Regions from separate parts of the Methylobacterium sp. J-072 genome, predicted to be linked through region 2. Evidence: predicted binding sites of a transcription regulator. Region 2 holds the regulator's gene; each other region holds the start of a gene.
The links. Region 2 encodes LexA, which represses DNA repair genes until DNA is damaged. Its sites were predicted from a motif close to TGTTCNNNNTGTGTTCNG; they were not measured.

Region 1 (5,188 bases), on a different contig from region 2:
GAACCGTCACGCGACGGGAACCGGGCGGACAAACAGGCTCTCAGGGAGCCGCATGGTCGCAGAACGGTGCCGGGTAAGGCGGTTCGGCCCCTGAGACGCGACCGACATCGGACACATCTTGACAGGCACGGGTGGCCTGCCGCTCTCCAGGCCGATGCCGGACGACATGAACGACATCGCTATCGTGGGCGGCGGCCCGGCCGGGCTGGCCGCGGCCGAGGTGCTGGCGCAGGCCGGCCGGGCGGTCACGGTCTACGACCGGATGCCGTCGGTGGGCCGCAAGCTGTTGATCGCCGGGCGCGGCGGCCTCAACCTCACCCACAGCGAGCCGCGCGCGGACTTTCTGGCGCGCTACCATCCCGTCGGCCACCTGGACGCCGCCATCGCGGCCTTCCCCCCGGAGGCGCTGCGGGACTGGTGCGCGGATCTCGGCGAGCCGACCTTCGTGGGGTCGAGCGGGCGGGTGTTTCCGACGAGCTTCAAGGCGTCGCCGCTGCTGCGGGCCTGGCTGGTGCGGCTCGACCGCCTCGGGGTCCGGATCCGCACCCGCCACCGGCTCACGGCGATCGCCGAGGGTGTTTTTCATTTCGAGACGCCGGATGGCGCGGTCGAGATCCGGCCCCGGGCAACCCTGCTGGCGCTGGGAGGAGCGAGCTGGCCGCGGCTCGGCTCGGACGGGCGCTGGGTGCCGCTCCTCGAAGGGCTTGGGGTGGAGGTCGCGCCCCTGGAGCCGGCCAATGCCGGTTTTACCGTGGCGTGGTCCGACCTGTTCCGGGAGCGTTTCGCCGGGGCACCGCTCAAGCGGGTGGCGCTCGCCTGCGACGGCACACACGTGCGCGGCGAGGCGGTGATCACCGAGGCCGGGATCGAGGGCGGGGCGGTCTACGCCCTGTCGCGCCATTTGCGCGCGGCGATCGCCGCGCGTGGAAGCGCCCGCCTCCGCGTCGACCTGCGCCCGGACCTGACCCTGGAGGTTCTGGCCCGCCGACTCTCCGGCGCCCGGCCTGGGGATTCGGCGGCGACCCGGCTGCGCAAGGCCGCGGGCCTTTCGCCGGTGGCGGCGGGCCTGCTGCGCGAGGCGGTCGGCCAAAACCTCCCGGCCGAGCCCGAGGCGCTGGCCGGGCTGATCAAGGCCGCCCCCCTCGCCCTCACCGGCTCGGCCCCGATCGAGCGGGCGATCTCGACGGCGGGCGGAGTCCGCCTCGACGCCCTCGACACCCGCGCCATGCTGCGCGCCCACCCGGGCCTGTTCCTGGCCGGCGAGATGCTCGACTGGGAAGCCCCGACCGGCGGCTACCTGCTCCAGGGCGCCTTCGCGGGCGGCCGGGCCGCCGCCGCCGGGATGCTGGGCTGGCTGCGCGAGACCGGCGGGTGATCGGGGCGATCGCGCCGCCTGGGGCTCGGATCTGCGCGGCGGGGTCCTGATCTTTTCTACGAGGGCGCTGCCTTGAGAGGGGATTCCCTCGCCCGGCGGGGACAGAGCGGACTCACACGTCTCCGCTCAAGGCGCGGGTCCCTCTCCCGTGCGGGAGAGGGACAGGGTGAGGGATGCGACCTCTCCGGAAGACCCTGGTCCCTCACCCCAACCCTCTCCCGCACGGGAGAGGGGGCGCGTCGTGGCCTGTACAAGTCGATGTGTGAACATCAAGCCTGTGCGGTAGAGAGCGAGCCCAGCGTTCTTCACAGAGATGTGTGACACCCGCAGCCCTCACGGCCGGGTGCAGAACCCGACGATCCCCGAGGCCTCTGCCGGGCAGGTGGCGCCCTCCCCGTCATAGACCGGGGTGCCGGCCTTGAGGCAGTGGGCGGTGACCAGCGTTTCTTCCGACGGGCATGTGATGGTGCAGCCGCCCGCGCAGTCGGATTTGCGCACGGCCCGGAGGGCTGAGGCGCCGGCCTCGCCCCTGGCCCCTGCCCCGCCGACCGGGCCGGGCTCGCCCTTGGCCCCCGGCTCGCCCTTGATACCGGCTTCGCCCTTGGCGCCCTGATCCCCCTTGGCCCCCGGGAGTCCCGGAGCGCCAGGCTCACCGTTGAGCCCCTGGTCGCCCTTCGGACCCGCATCACCCTTCGGCCCCGCCTCCCCGGGCGGCCCCGCGGCGCCCTGCGGGCCGGGCGGCCCCGGGGGGCCTTCGGCGGCGCAGTTCGCGATCACGGCCTCGCGTTCGTCCGGCTCGGCCTTGAGGGTCGCCACGCAGGTCGGCGGCCGGTAGGGGACCCGGAAAGTGAAGCGCCCGCGCCGGTCGGCCTGGATCGAGATGTCGTCGTCCAGGACGACGATCGTCCCGGGCTTGCGCACCGAGCCCGAGATCCGCAGGTCGCCCGCCTCGATCCGGGCGTCGTAGATCATGATCGGCTGGCTCGGGACCGGGGCCTGCCGGGGCCGCGGCTTGACCGGGCGCGGGCGGCCTTCGGACGCATTCGGGGCGGTGGGCCCGGGATCCGAAGGCTGCTGGGCTGAGGCCGCTCCGGAGAGGGCGAGCAGGATCGTCAAGGCGAGGGCTGGGCGCATGCTCGGACCATGTCGGCCACGTCTGGCGCGGCACACGACTTGTGGTCTCGGCTCACGGATGCGGTCAACCGTGGCTTTGGTCGCGGGCGGCCGGGCTGATTCCACACGCGTCCACATCCATCCACAGGCCAAGCCGCTGGCCCAGCGTCCGATTCAGGCGTCGTGCGGAAACAGTTTGAACATGTTCCTGTTATGTTCCTATCGTCCGGCATGATCGGAGCACGCGGAGATGGGGCCGGACCCTGCGAACCAGACCGGGCGGGATCCCGCTTTGGGAAGCCCCCGGGAGCGGCTGGCGGCCCTGCGGGCGCGCCTGGCGGGTCCCGGCGGCCAAGCGGCACCGCGCCCGGTCCTGTCCCTGGGCCTGGAGGCGATCGACGCGCATCTGCCCGGCGGCGGCCTGGCCCTCGGGCCGCCGCACGAGATCGCCCCGATGGAGCCCGCGGACGCAGTCGCCGCCCTGGGCTTCGCCCTGGCGCTCTGCGCCGCCCGGCTCGCCGGCACGCAAGGCGCGGCGCTGATCGCCGCCGCGCCGAACCAGCCCCTGCCCCATGGGCACGGCCTGGCCGGCCTCGGCCTCGATCCGGCCCGGCTGCTGCTGCTGGAGGCCGGGGGCGACGCGGAGGTGTTTCGTGCGCTCGAGGCCGCGCTCCACGCCCGCGCCCTGCCGGTGCTCGTCGGCCTCCTCGCGGACGGCCTGCCGCTGAAGCCGGGCCGGCGCCTGCAACTCGCCGCGGAAGGGGGGGCGGACGGCGACGCGCCGCCGCTCCTGCTGATCCTGCGCCCCGCCGAGGCCGGGCTGCCCAACGGCGCCGCCACCCGCTGGCGGATCGCCTCGGCCCCGGCCACCCGGGACCGGTTCGGCACCCTGGACAACCCGCGCTGGCGGGCGCGGCTCGAACGCTGCCGCAACGGCCGGGGCGGCGACTGGCTTCTGGAGTGGGACCATGCCGCGCATCGTCTGCGTCTGCCTGAGCCACTGGCCCGTGACGCGGCTGCGGCGGGCCGGTCTCGCGCCTGACCGGGGCCCGCTCGCGGTGGCGGCCGAGGGGCCCGGTGGCCTGCGGCTCCTCGCCCTCGACCCGGAGGCCCGGGCCCTGGGTCTGCGGCCCGGCGAACCCCTCGGCCGGGTCCGGGCGCGGATCGGCGTGCCGCTCCAGGTCCATCCCGCCGATCCCGACTCCGATCGGGCGGCGCTGCTGCGGCTCTGCCGCTGGGCGGAGGGCTACGCCCCCGGTGTGGCGCCGTTCGGGGCCGCCGAGGCGGCGGACGGCTTCTACATCGATGTCGCCGGGGCGAGCCACCTGCGCGGCGGCGAGGCGAAGCTCGTGGACGACCTGGCCGGGCGCCTGGCGCGGTCAAACATTCCCGCCCGGATCGCGCTCGCCGACACCCCCGGCGGCGCCTTCGCGCTGGCCTGCTACGGGGCCTCCGACCGGGTCGTCGTGCCCCCCGGCGGGGCCGCGGAGCCCCTGCGGGGGCTGCCCGTGGCGGCGCTGCGCCTCGATCCCGGCACGGTCTCGGGCCTGCAGCGGCTCGGCCTGCGCCGGGTCGGCGAAGTCGATGCCCTGTCCCGAGGCCCCCTCGCCCGTCGCTTCGGTGAGGCCCTGCTGCTGCGCCTCGACCAGGCGATGGGCCGCCGGCCCGAGCCCCTGGCGCCGCTCACCGAGGAGGCCGCCTACCGGGCCGCCCGCGGCTTCCTCGACCCGATCGGCCGGCAGTCGGACATCGTCGTCACCGCCCGGCTGCTGATGGCGGAGATCGCCCCCCGGCTGGAGCGGGACGGGGTCGGCGCCTGCGCCCTGCGCCTCGTGCTGCACCGGGTCGACGGGGTGATGCGCGTGCTCGATCTCGGCCTGTCCCGGCCCGAGCGCTGCCCCGAGCGCGTCGCCGCCCTGGTGTCCCTGCGCCTCGACCGCCTGGGCGCCGGTCTCGATGCCGGCTTCGGCTTCGAGACCGTGGCGCTCACCGTGACGGTGACCGGCACCCTGTCGGTCCGCCAGACGGAGCTCGGCGCGGCGCCTCAGGGCGACGGCATCGACGCCCTCGCGGATGCCCTGACCCAGCGCCTCGGTCGGCCGCTCCTGCGCCTCGGGGCGCGGGCGAGCCACATCCCCGAGCGGGCCGCCCACACCCTCCCGTGGACGCTACACGGTTCAGACAGCGCCTCGCGCAAGTCGCGACGGGCTCCCTCTCCCGTGCAGGAGCGGGTTGGGGTGAGGGATCAGGTCTCTCCGGAGAGGTCGCATCCCTCACCCGGCTCTTTGCGAGAGCAGACCTCGCCCGCACTCGCGCCTCGACCGGCTTCGTGTGCGTCCGACAACCCCTGGACCAGCGCGCCCACCTCCTGGCCGGACCACCTGCCGCCCCGGCCCCTGGTGCTGTTCCCCCGGGGCGAGGCCGCCCTCGACGTGCTCTCCACCGTGCCCGAGGGGCCGCCCCGGCGCTTCCGCTGGCGCGCCCGGATCCACGCGATCGTCCATGCCGAGGGGCCGGAGCGGATCGCCGCCGAGTGGTGGCATGCGCCCGCCGAGGCCCGGGATTATTACCGGGTCGAGTGCGAGGCCGGCCGAAGGCTCTGGCTCTACCGCGACGGACCGCACGCCCCTGGCCGTCCGGCCGCATGGTTCGTCCACGGGGTGTTCGCGTGAGCGGCCCCGCCTACGCCGAGCTCGCCCT
Region 2 (5,188 bases):
GCGAGGTGGCGGGCCCCATGGCCTTCCGAGAGGCCGAGCTTCCGGGCTTCCTTGAGCAGGATGGCTGCGCCGAGATTCGAGCCCTCGGCGACGTAGAGCCAGCCGAGCCCGGCCATGGGATCGATCGCTTCCTCGCGCTCCGCGGGCACGTCGGGGATCCGGCCGGTCACGTCGCGCAAATCCTGCGCGATCAGGGCAAGACGGCGCCTCCCGTCGAGATCGGGCAGGACGGGGCCGAGCGCGCCGTCGCGATAGAGCGGATCGACGCGTGTATGGAACCGGTATTGGACCTGAAGGAACAGCGCGTACCGCTCGAGGCTCGCGAAGGGCTCTCCCGCCATGACGCGCCGGTCGAGTTGATCATGGGCCGCCGCGGTCGCCATCCTCAGGCGCTTCACGCGGCTGCCCGGTTCGACCGTATCGGATGTTGAGACGTCCATGTGACCCAGGTCTTGATGGGGCCCTCGACCATCCGAGGCGGTCGGGGCCTATTCTATCCGGGTCGAGGTCGGGACCTCGCCATCCGGCACGAACCGTCATAGCGTCCGGATCATCCGATGCGATTCAGGTCACCGTGAGGCCGACCGGCAGACTGCGCAGGCTTGCGTGATCGGGGCGCTTCGCCCATCAAGCTTGGCCGGATCAGGCTTGCAGAACACTTGCGGAACGTTTAACGTGTTCGTGATTTGTTTCTGAGGCCGCGTCGATGCGGCCCACCAAGCCGCGAGTCCCCGTCGATGCTCACGCGCAAGCAGCTGGATCTCCTGCGTTTCATCCAGAGCCGCATGCAGGAATGCGGTGTCCCTCCCTCGTTCGACGAGATGAAGGACGCCCTCGATCTCAAGTCCAAGTCGGGCATCCACCGGCTGATCACGGCCCTGGAGGAGCGCGGCTTCCTCCGGCGTCTGCCGAACCGGGCGCGGGCCATCGAGGTGATCCGCATTCCCGAGAGCCTGTCCCAGCCGGCGGCGCCGCCCGCCGAGCCCCGTCGCTTCACGCCGAGCGTGGTCGAGGGCGGCAAGTCCAAGCTGCCGCCGGCCCAGCCCGCGACCACCCGGATGATCGATGATGGCGGGCGCGCCATCTCGATCCCCGTGATGGGCCGGATCGCGGCCGGTACGCCGGTTTCGGCCATCCAGAACCAGAGCCACGCCATCACCATGTCGCCGGACTTCCTGGCCGGCGGCGAGCATTACGCCCTCGAAGTGCGCGGCGACTCGATGGTCGATGCCGGCATCCTCGACGGCGACCTCGTGGTGATCCGCAAGCAGGACACGGCCAATACCGGCGACATCATCGTGGCACTGATCGACGACGAGGAGGCCACGCTGAAGCGCCTGCGTCGCCGGGGCTCCTCGATCGCCCTGGAGGCGGCCAATCCGGCCTACGAGACCCGTGTGCTGGGTCCCGACCGGGTTCAGATCCAGGGCCGGCTCGTCAGCCTCGTCCGCCGCTACTGAAGCGGCGCGGCCGGGGCGTCGCCGGGCGCCGCATCGGCGCCGGTCGCGTCGGGCTCAGCAGGGATCGCGTCGCCGGGATCTGCCGGCGCCTCCGGGCGCTGCGCCGTCGATGGCTTGGCCGTGAGTGACGGCCGCCATGGCACCGAGCGTCCGTCGCCGCGGGTGTCGCGTAGCGTGAAGCCGTCGCGCTCAGCCCGGACGGCGACGGCGCCGCGGGCGGCGAGGACGCGCCGGTCGATGACCAGCGGCCCCGTGCAGCTCGGCGGCGCGGCGAGCCGCGTGATCAGCAAAGCCGCCCGGGCGCAATCCTCCGCGAAGGCGCGCCGGTCGCGGACCAGGGCGACGGCGCGGCCATCCGGCAGGCGCGCGGTGCAGCCGAGCCTGTCGCATCGGCCCCCCTTCGAGGCGCCGCCGATTACCGCCCTGGCCGATCGCCCGTCGCCATCCGCCTTCAGCCATTGCTCCAGCACGAAGGCCGAGGGGCTGCCCAGCGTCGACAGGAGGCCGTCCGGTCCCCGGATCGCCGCGCCGCCGCCTTGCCGGTCGACGTAGAGATCGAAGCGCTCCGGCATCGCGGCGAGGCCGAGCCCGAGCAGGGCCGGCGGCAGGGCGAGCCAGCGCAGCCGCGAGACCGGGAGCGTCGCCAGGAGCAGCCCGGCCGCCAGCAGCCCCAGCGCGCCGGTGCCGAAGGCCGGCAGGACCAGGGTGGCGCGATCGAAGCCGGCGATCCATTCGGAGATCGCCAGCATGCCGCCCACCGCCTGCCCCATCAGCCACCAGACCGGCCGGTCGAGGGCGAAGGGATAGGCCAGGATCCCGATCACCGCCGCGGGCATCACCACCAGCGAGACGAGCGGCAGGGTCAGGGCGTTGCCGATCAGCCCGAACGGCTGGATCGTCTGGAAATGGTAGGTGGCGAACGGCGCGGTGGCGATCTGCGCCACGAGCGTCGTCGCCAGGGTGCCGATCACGGCCGAGAGCCCGGTGCCGACGAGCCGCTCGACCCGCCCTGCCCCCGGGCGGCGGAACAGGCGTCCGTCGATCAGCCGCGCGCAGGCGATCAGCCCGGCCACCGCCCCGAACGACATCTGGAAGCTCGGCCCGAGCAGCCCCTCCGGCTCGCGGGCCAGGGCGATCAGGGCGGCCAGCGCGAGGTTGCGCATCGACAGGGCCGGCCGGTCGACCAGGATCGCGCCCAGCATGATCAGGGTCATGATCAGCGAGCGCTCGGCGGCGATGTCCCAGCCAGAGAAGGCGCAATAGGCGGTCACGCCCAGCATCGCGAAGCCGGCCGCGATCTTCTTGATCGGCCACCACAGGGCGCAGAACGGCACGAGGGCGAGCAATGCCCGGACCAGCCAGAACACCACGCCGGCGGCGAGCACCATATGGAGGCCGGAGATGGACACGACGTGATAGATGCCCGCGGCCCGGAGTGCGTCGTTGGCGGCCGGCCCGATCAGCCCGCGCTTGCCGGTGACCAGGGCCGCCGCCACCGCCCCGGCTTGGCCGCCTTCGGCCTGGGCGATCCGGCGCGTCAGCGCGTTGCGGGCCTCGTCCAGCAAGGCCGCGAGCCGGAGGCGTAGCGGCGGCGGTGCGGGCGGTTCCCGGACCGTGATCGTGCCGATCAGCGAGCCGACCGCGCCGATGCCCTGGAAGTAGGCGTCCCGGGCGAAGTCGTAGCCGCCCGGCCGCGCCGCCTCGGGGGGCGGCAGCAGTCGCGCGGTTGCCGCGATGAAGTCCCCGGGCCTGAGGGGCGGCGCCTTCCGGAACGAGACCCGCACCCGCAGCGGCCTCACCGTGGGGGCGAGCCCGGCGAAGTTCTCCACCCGGATCACCAGACGTGCGCCGACCTCGCGCTCGTCGAGCGCCTCGATCATCCCGGTGAGCGGTCCGATGGTGGTGCGGGCCAGGATCGGGGCCGCCACCTGCGCGACCCGCCAGGTCGCCGCCGCGAAGCCGAGGAACCCGGCCGCCAGCGCCAGGACGACGGCCAGAGCCGCTGGCCGCGCCCCCAGGAACGGCACCGGCGCGAGCGCTAACGCCGCCCCGGCGAGCGGCGCGGCGAGCCACGGCGTCCCATCGGCGCCCGCGAAGAACACCAAGATCCCGGCGCCGAACGCCACCGCCAGCCAGGGGAACAGGCGGCGCTGCTCCACCTCCCGGGCGAGGCCTTCGGTAAACCAATCGCCCAACACCGGGAGCAAGGCAGCGCGCGGGCCGGCCAGCGCCACCGCGCCGCCCGCCAGCCTCGCGCCGATCCGCCGCATCCGCCCTCGCCCCGTACCGGACGACTCAGTCCCGGCGGGAGATTCTTAACGCACCCGTCGGCCCGTGCTACAGCGAGCGCTTCGTGCTACGGGCGCCACTCCGTGCGACGGGCGCCGCCCGCATGCCCTGCACCGCGCCTCTTCGCCCTCCGCCCCCGAACATATCGGCCCGATGTCCTCAGCCGTCGTCACGCGCTTCGCCCCCTCGCCTACCGGCTACCTCCATATCGGCGGTGCCCGGACGGCGCTGTTCAATTGGCTCTACGCCCGCCACACCGGCGGCAAGATGCTGCTGCGCATCGAGGATACCGACCGGGAACGCTCGACCAAGGGCGCGATCGACGCGATCCTCGACGGCCTGTCCTGGCTCGGCCTCGACTGGGACGGCGACGTGGTCTTCCAGTTCGCCCGGGCCGAGCGCCACCGCGCCGTCGCCGAGGAACTGCTGGCCGCCGGCCGCGCCTATTACTGCTACGCCTCCGCCGAGGAGCTCACGCAGATGCGCGAGACCGCCCGGGCCGAGGGCCGCGCCCCGCGCTACGACGGGCGCTGGCGCGACCGCGACCCGTCCGAGGCGCCGGCCGGGGTCAAGCCGGTGATCCGGCTGCGTGCGCCCCTTGAGGGCGAGACCGTGGTCGAGGATGCCGTGCAGGGCCGGGTGACCTGGGCCAACCGCGATCTCGACGACCTCGTGCTGCTCCGCTCGGACGGCACGCCGACCTACATGCTCGCCGTCGTGGTCGACGACCACGACATGGGCGTCACCCAGATCATCCGGGGCGACGACCATCTCACCAACGCCGCCCGCCAGAGCCAGATCTTTTCCGCGCTCGGCTGGGACATCCCCCGGATGGCCCATATCCCGCTGATCCACGGGGCCGACGGGGCCAAGCTGTCCAAGCGCCACGGCGCGCTCGGGGTCGAGGCCTATCGCGATCTCGGCTACCTGCCGGCGGCCCTGCGCAACTACCTGGTGCGGCTGGGCTGGAGCCACGGCGACCAGGAGGTGTTCTCCACCGAGGAGATGGTCGCGGCCTTCGACCTCGGCTCGGTGGGGCGCTCGGCGGCGCGGTTCGACTTCGCCAAGCTCGCCAATCTCAACGGCCTCTACATCCGCGGCAGCGCCGATGCGGACCTGGTCGCCGCGATCGAGACGATCCTGCCGAGCGTCGGCCCCGAGCGTGGCCTCTCGGCGCCGCTCCAGCCCGAGCTCAAGGCCAAGCTGACCCAGGCGATGCCGGGCCTGAAGGAGCGGGCCAAGACGCTGATCGAGCTCCTCGACAGCGCCTATTACCTTACCGCGCAGCGCCCTTTGACGCTCGACGAGAAGGCCCGGGCACTCCTGTCCGACGAGGGCCGCGCGCGCCTCGCCGGCGTGCTGCCGGCGCTCGAAGCCCTGCCCGATTGGAGCGCTGCGGCGACCGAGGGTGCGGTGCGTCACTATGCGGAGACCGCGGG
Region 3 (5,188 bases), on a different contig from region 2:
CAGGGTGAGGGATGCGACCTCTCCGGAAGACCCTGGTCCCTCACCCCAACCCTCTCCCGCACGGGAGAGGGGGCGCGTCGCGGCTTTCGCTAGCCGAGGTGTGAACATCGTAGCTCTGCGGGGGAGGGAGAGCGCGTGTCTGCCGCGATGCGACGTCTCTTGTCGCCGAGAAGGATCCGGACTGCGATGCGTGACTCCGCAAGCCCGCACGGGCGAAGCCGGCCGACCCTGCCACCCTGGAACGTCCGGGCTTGATCGGCGGGACTAGCTTGATCCAGCCTGGATGAAGCTGTCGAGAACCATCTTCCGGCCGGCTTTGTCGAAGTCGACGGTGAGCTTGTTGCCGTCGACGCCGGCGACGGTTCCGGGGCCGAACTTCATGTGGAAGACCCGCTGGCCGTCCTGGAACGCGGAGGGCGCGCCGGTCGATTTGGCGATCAGCTCGCCCTCGATCTGGCGCGGGCCGCCGGCCCGGCCGCCGGGCCCGTTGCCGAAGCCGGACCGGTTGCCGGCGCCCGCGGCGGTGTTGGCCTGGGCGCGCTGCCAGCCGGGCGTGCCGTAGCTCGATCCGAACGGCGTCGGGTTGCGGTCGAACCGGGAGGCGCCGGCCGAGAAATGCGCGGGCGCCTCGACCACGTCGACGGCGGTCTCCGGCAATTCGTCGATGAACCGGGACGGGATGGTCGAGGACCACAGGCCGTGGATCCGCCGGTTGACCGCGAAGGACAGCTTGGCCCGCTTGCGTGCCCGGGTCAGCCCCACATGGGCGAGGCGCCGCTCTTCTTCCAATCCGGCCCGGCCGCTCTCGTCCAGCGCCCGCTGGTTGGGGAACAGGCCGTCCTCCCAGCCCGGCAGGAACACGGTGTCGAATTCCAGGCCCTTGGCGGCGTGGAGCGTCATCAGCGAGACGCGCTCGGCGCCCTCGGCCTCGGAGGCCTCCATCACCAGGGAAACGTGCTCCAGGAAGGCCGCCATGTCGGGGAACTCTTCCATCGAGCGGACGAATTCCTTCAGGTTCTCCAGGCGGCCGGCAGCGTCGGCGGACCGATCCTTCTGCCACATCTCGGTGTAGCCGGATTCCTCCAGGATGGTCTGGGCGACCTCGCTGTGCGGCTGTGTCTCGATGAGCCGAGCCCATCGCGAAAAGCTCTCGGTGAGCGCCCGCAGGGTCGCGCGGACCCGGGGCTTCAGCTCGTCGGTCTCGCACAGGCGCTGGGCGGCGATCAGCAGCGGCAGGCGGTTGGCCCGGCCGTAGGTGTGGAGCTGCTGCAGGGTGGCGTCGCCCAGGCCGCGCTTGGGCGTGTTCACGATCCGCTCGAAGGCGAGGTCGTCGCTGACATTCATGGTGACGCGCAGATAGGCCAGCGCGTCGCGGATCTCGGCCCGCTCGTAGAAGCGCGGGCCGCCGATCACCCGGTAGGGCAGGCCGAGCTGGACGAAGCGATCCTCGATCTCGCGCATCTGCGCCGAGATCCGCACCAGCACGGCAATCTCCGACAGGGGATGCTGCTTGGCCTGGAGCGACTCGATCGCCTCGGCGAGCTGGCGCGCCTCCTCCTCGGAATCCCAGGCGCCGGTGACGGTGACGCGCTCGCCCGGCTCGTCCTCGGTGCGCAGGGTCTTGCCGAGCCGGCTCTCGTTCTTGGCGATCAGACCCGAGGCGGCGGCCAGGATATGGCCGGTGGAGCGGTAGTTGCGCTCCAGGCGCACCACCACGGCGCCCGGGAAATCGTGCTCGAAGCGCAGGATGTTGTCGACCTCGGCGCCGCGCCAGCCGTAGATCGACTGGTCGTCATCGCCCACGCACGCGATGTTTTTTCGACTTTGGGCGAGCAGCCGCAGCCACAGGTACTGGGCGACGTTCGTATCCTGGTATTCGTCCACCAGGATGTAGCGGAACCGGTCCTGGTAATTGGCCAGGATGTCCGGGTTCTCGCGCCATAGCTTGAGGCAGAGCAGCAAAAGATCGCCGAAATCGACGGCGTTCAGCGTCGCGAGCCGGGCCTGGTAGGCGGTGTAGAGCGCGCCGCCCTTGCCGAACGCGAAGGACGAGGCCTCGCCCGGCGGCACCTGCTCGGGCGAGAGGCCGCGGTTCTTCCAGCCGTCGATGGTGTGGGCGAGCGCCCGGGCCGGCCAGCGCTTCTCGTCGATGTTCTGGTCGGCGATAACCTGCTTCATCAGGCGCAGCTGGTCGTCGGTGCCGAGGATCGTGAAGTCGGATTTCAGCCCGACCAGCTCGGCATGGCGGCGCAGGATCTTGGTGCCGATGGCGTGGAAGGTGCCGAGCCAGGGCATGCCCTCACCGGCCGGGCCGATCAGCGCGCCGATCCGCAGCTTCATCTCGCGGGCGGCCTTGTTGGTGAAGGTCACCGACAGGATGTCGTAGGGGCGGGCGCGGCCGGTTGCGATCAGGTGGGCGATCCGGGTGGTCAGCACCCGGGTCTTGCCGGTGCCGGCGCCGGCGAGCACCAGCACCGGGCCTTCCGTCGCCTCGACGGCGCGGCGCTGCTCGGGGTTGAGCCCTTCGAGATAGGCGGCGGCGTCCCGCCGGAGGGCGCCCATGGCGCGGGCGGCGATGGAGGTTGGAGCGCCGTCCCCGGCGGGCTGCGCGTGCGGGCCATTCTGCATTCCGCTTCCCTGGACCAAATCGCGAACGGCGTCGAGGCCATTCGGTCCCGGTGCCGCGTCTGGCGCCGTCCGGGACTTATCGTGCTATGGCCCATCTCGGCTTGCCCAGGGGGGCACGCGACGGCGGGGCATCACGGTGCCGCGACCGCGCGGGGTGGTTCGCGGAACGGGTAGCGTGCGTGATCTTCTGACCGCGCTGGCGGGCGCCGTCATCCTGGTTCTCGTCGCGGCTCTGGCCGTCCCGCCCATCATCGATTGGCAGGCCCAGCGCGCGCTCGTCGATCGGGGGCTGACGCGGTCCCTGGGCGTGCCGGCCCGAACCGACGGCCGGATCGAGGTCCGGCTCCTGCCCTCGCCGCGGCTGCGGATCGACCGGCTGCATCTCGGCACCGACCCGAACCGGCCGAGCCTGGACGCCCGGTTCGTCAAGGCCGAGATCGCCCTGGCGCCGCTCCTGAAGGGCGAGTTCCGCTTCACCGAGACACGGATCGGCCGCGCCGAGATCAAGCTCCCGGTGGCCGGGGGCGACGCCCTGCGGATCCCCCCCGATCTCGGCGAGGCCCTGCGCGCCCGCGACCTCGCCATCGAGGACCTGCACGTCCAGCAATTCCTCGTGACCACGCAGGTGCCGGCCACCGGCCGGACCGACCAGCTCTACGTCCAGGACCTGCGCCTCCAGGCGCCCGCCCTGGTCGGCCCCTGGCGGGTGGAGGGCACGAGCGGCGGCGTCCCGTTCCGGGCGGTGAGCGGCACGCCGGGGGCGGATGGCCGGCTCGCGGTGAAGATCGCGGGCGGCGGCGACGCGCATCCCCGCTTCGAGGCGGATGCCCGCCTCGGCCTGGTGCCGAACGAGGCCGACGGGGCGGCGCTGATCGAATCCGAGGGCTCGGCCCGCCTGGTGGTCGGGCCGCCGACCCAGGCGGCGGGCGCCTACCTGCCGTACTCCCTCGGCGGCACGTTCAAGGCCCGCGGCACCCAGGTCCGGTTCGAGGGTGTCGAGCTGGCGATCGATCCGGGCGGCCGCGCGCTCCGCTTCGGCGGCACCGGCCGGCTCGACCTGCGCCAATGGCGCGCCGGCCTGAACCTGGACGGCCGCCTCGACCTCGACGCCTTCCTGGCCTCGCCCGAGGGCCAGAACCTGATCGCCCGCGGCGTCCCGGATCTCGGGCGCGGCCTGCCGGCGATGCTCGACCTCGACCTCGCGGTGGGCACCCTGGTGCTCGGCGGCGAGGAATGGTCGAACCTCGCGCTCGCCGGCACCGTCGAGCGCGCGGGCGGCCTGTTGCTGCGCCGCCTATCGGCGGTCGGGCCGGGCGACGCGGCCCTGAATGTCAGCGGGCAGATCGAGGCGGCGCCGTTCCGCCTCACCGGCCCGGTGGCGCTGACCGCCGCCGATTCGGACCCCCTCGGGCGCTACCTGCGCCGGCTCGGGCTGGAGGGGCCGCTGACCGCGCTCCTCGACGGGCGCCGGATCGAGGCGGCGGCCGACCTGTCCGCGGCGGCCTCCAGCCTGTCCCTGCGTAACCTGCGCCTCGGCCTGGGGCCTGCGCGCATCACCGGCAACGCCCGCTACACCGCCGCGGAGGCGGGAGCGCGCGGGCGGTTCGACGCCCAGATCCGCGCCAGCGGCATCGACATCGCCGCGCTGCCGCCGGTTGGGACCACCCTCGGCAGCCTGCGCGACCACGACCTCGCCCTGACCCTCGAGGCCAAGGACGTGCGTTACGGGCCGGCGGGCTCGGGCAACGGCACGATCGCGGCGAGCATCCAGTCGGACGGGTCGAGCCTCGTGGTCGACAGCCTCGACGTGACGGATCTCGCGGGGGCGAGCGCGAAACTGTCCGGGCGGATCGGCGCGGACGGGACCGGCCGGGTCTCCGGGCGGCTGAAGGCCCCGGTGGCGGCGCCGCTGCTCGGCCTGCTCGAACGGGTCTGGGTCGGCGAGATCCGGCTGCTGCCCGCCTTCCTGCGCGAGGCGCCCCTCGACCTCGCCGTCACCCTGGACCGGGAGGGCGGCGCAGCCGATGCCCTGCGCAGCCAGGCCCGGGGCAATGCCGGCGGCGGCACCCTCGACCTGACGCTCGCGAGCCGCGGCACCCGGATCGAGGGCGGGACCGCGACGCTCACCGCGCCCCGGGCGGGCGTCTGGTTCGGACGCACCGACATCGCCGGCCTGCAACAGCCCGCCGAGCTGCACCTGGGCGCCGAGCGGCCGGATGCCGACACCCTCGCGCTGACCATCAACGGCACCATCGCCGGCCTGAAGCTCGCCACCGGCCGGCCGATCCTGGTCGGCGCCGACGCGCTGCCGCGTGCCGGCGAGATCCGGGCCGACACCGCCGACCTCAGCCCCTTCCTGACCCTGGCCGGCGCCGCGCGCCTCGCCCCGGGCGCCTGGCCAGCCGACCTGACCCTGTCGCTCGCCAAGGACGGGGGCGACATCGCCGCCGACACCGCGGGTAGGATCGCGGGCGCGGCCTTGACCGGCCGGCTGCTGCGGGCGCCGGGCGGGGCGCTACGCGGTCGTCTCAGCCTCGACCGCCTGTCGGTGCCGCAACTG

Region 1: the regulator LexA is predicted to act here: its motif matches at 2,692-2,709, upstream of MKK67_RS08155 (ImuA family protein).
Region 3: the regulator LexA is predicted to act here: its motif matches at 2,639-2,656, upstream of MKK67_RS04935 (ATP-dependent helicase).

What each region holds. Positions count from the first base shown of each region.
Region 1 covers NZ_JAKSYK010000080.1:40,549-45,736, forward strand. Annotated here, with positions in the region: gene MKK67_RS08145 (TIGR03862 family flavoprotein) at 155-1,375, shown strand; gene MKK67_RS08150 (collagen-like protein) at 1,709-2,509, opposite strand; gene MKK67_RS08155 (ImuA family protein) at 2,739-3,530, shown strand; gene MKK67_RS08160 (DNA polymerase Y family protein) at 3,457-5,160, shown strand; gene MKK67_RS08165 (error-prone DNA polymerase) at 5,133-5,188, shown strand, end outside.
Region 2 covers NZ_JAKSYK010000011.1:4,780-9,967, forward strand. Annotated here, with positions in the region: gene MKK67_RS00265 (biliverdin-producing heme oxygenase) at 1-440, opposite strand, end outside; gene lexA (transcriptional repressor LexA) at 738-1,460, shown strand; gene MKK67_RS00275 (ComEC/Rec2 family competence protein) at 1,454-3,730, opposite strand; gene gltX (glutamate--tRNA ligase) at 3,903-5,188, shown strand, end outside.
Region 3 covers NZ_JAKSYK010000053.1:24,420-29,607, forward strand. Annotated here, with positions in the region: gene MKK67_RS04935 (ATP-dependent helicase) at 265-2,628, opposite strand; gene MKK67_RS04940 (AsmA-like C-terminal region-containing protein) at 2,804-5,188, shown strand, end outside.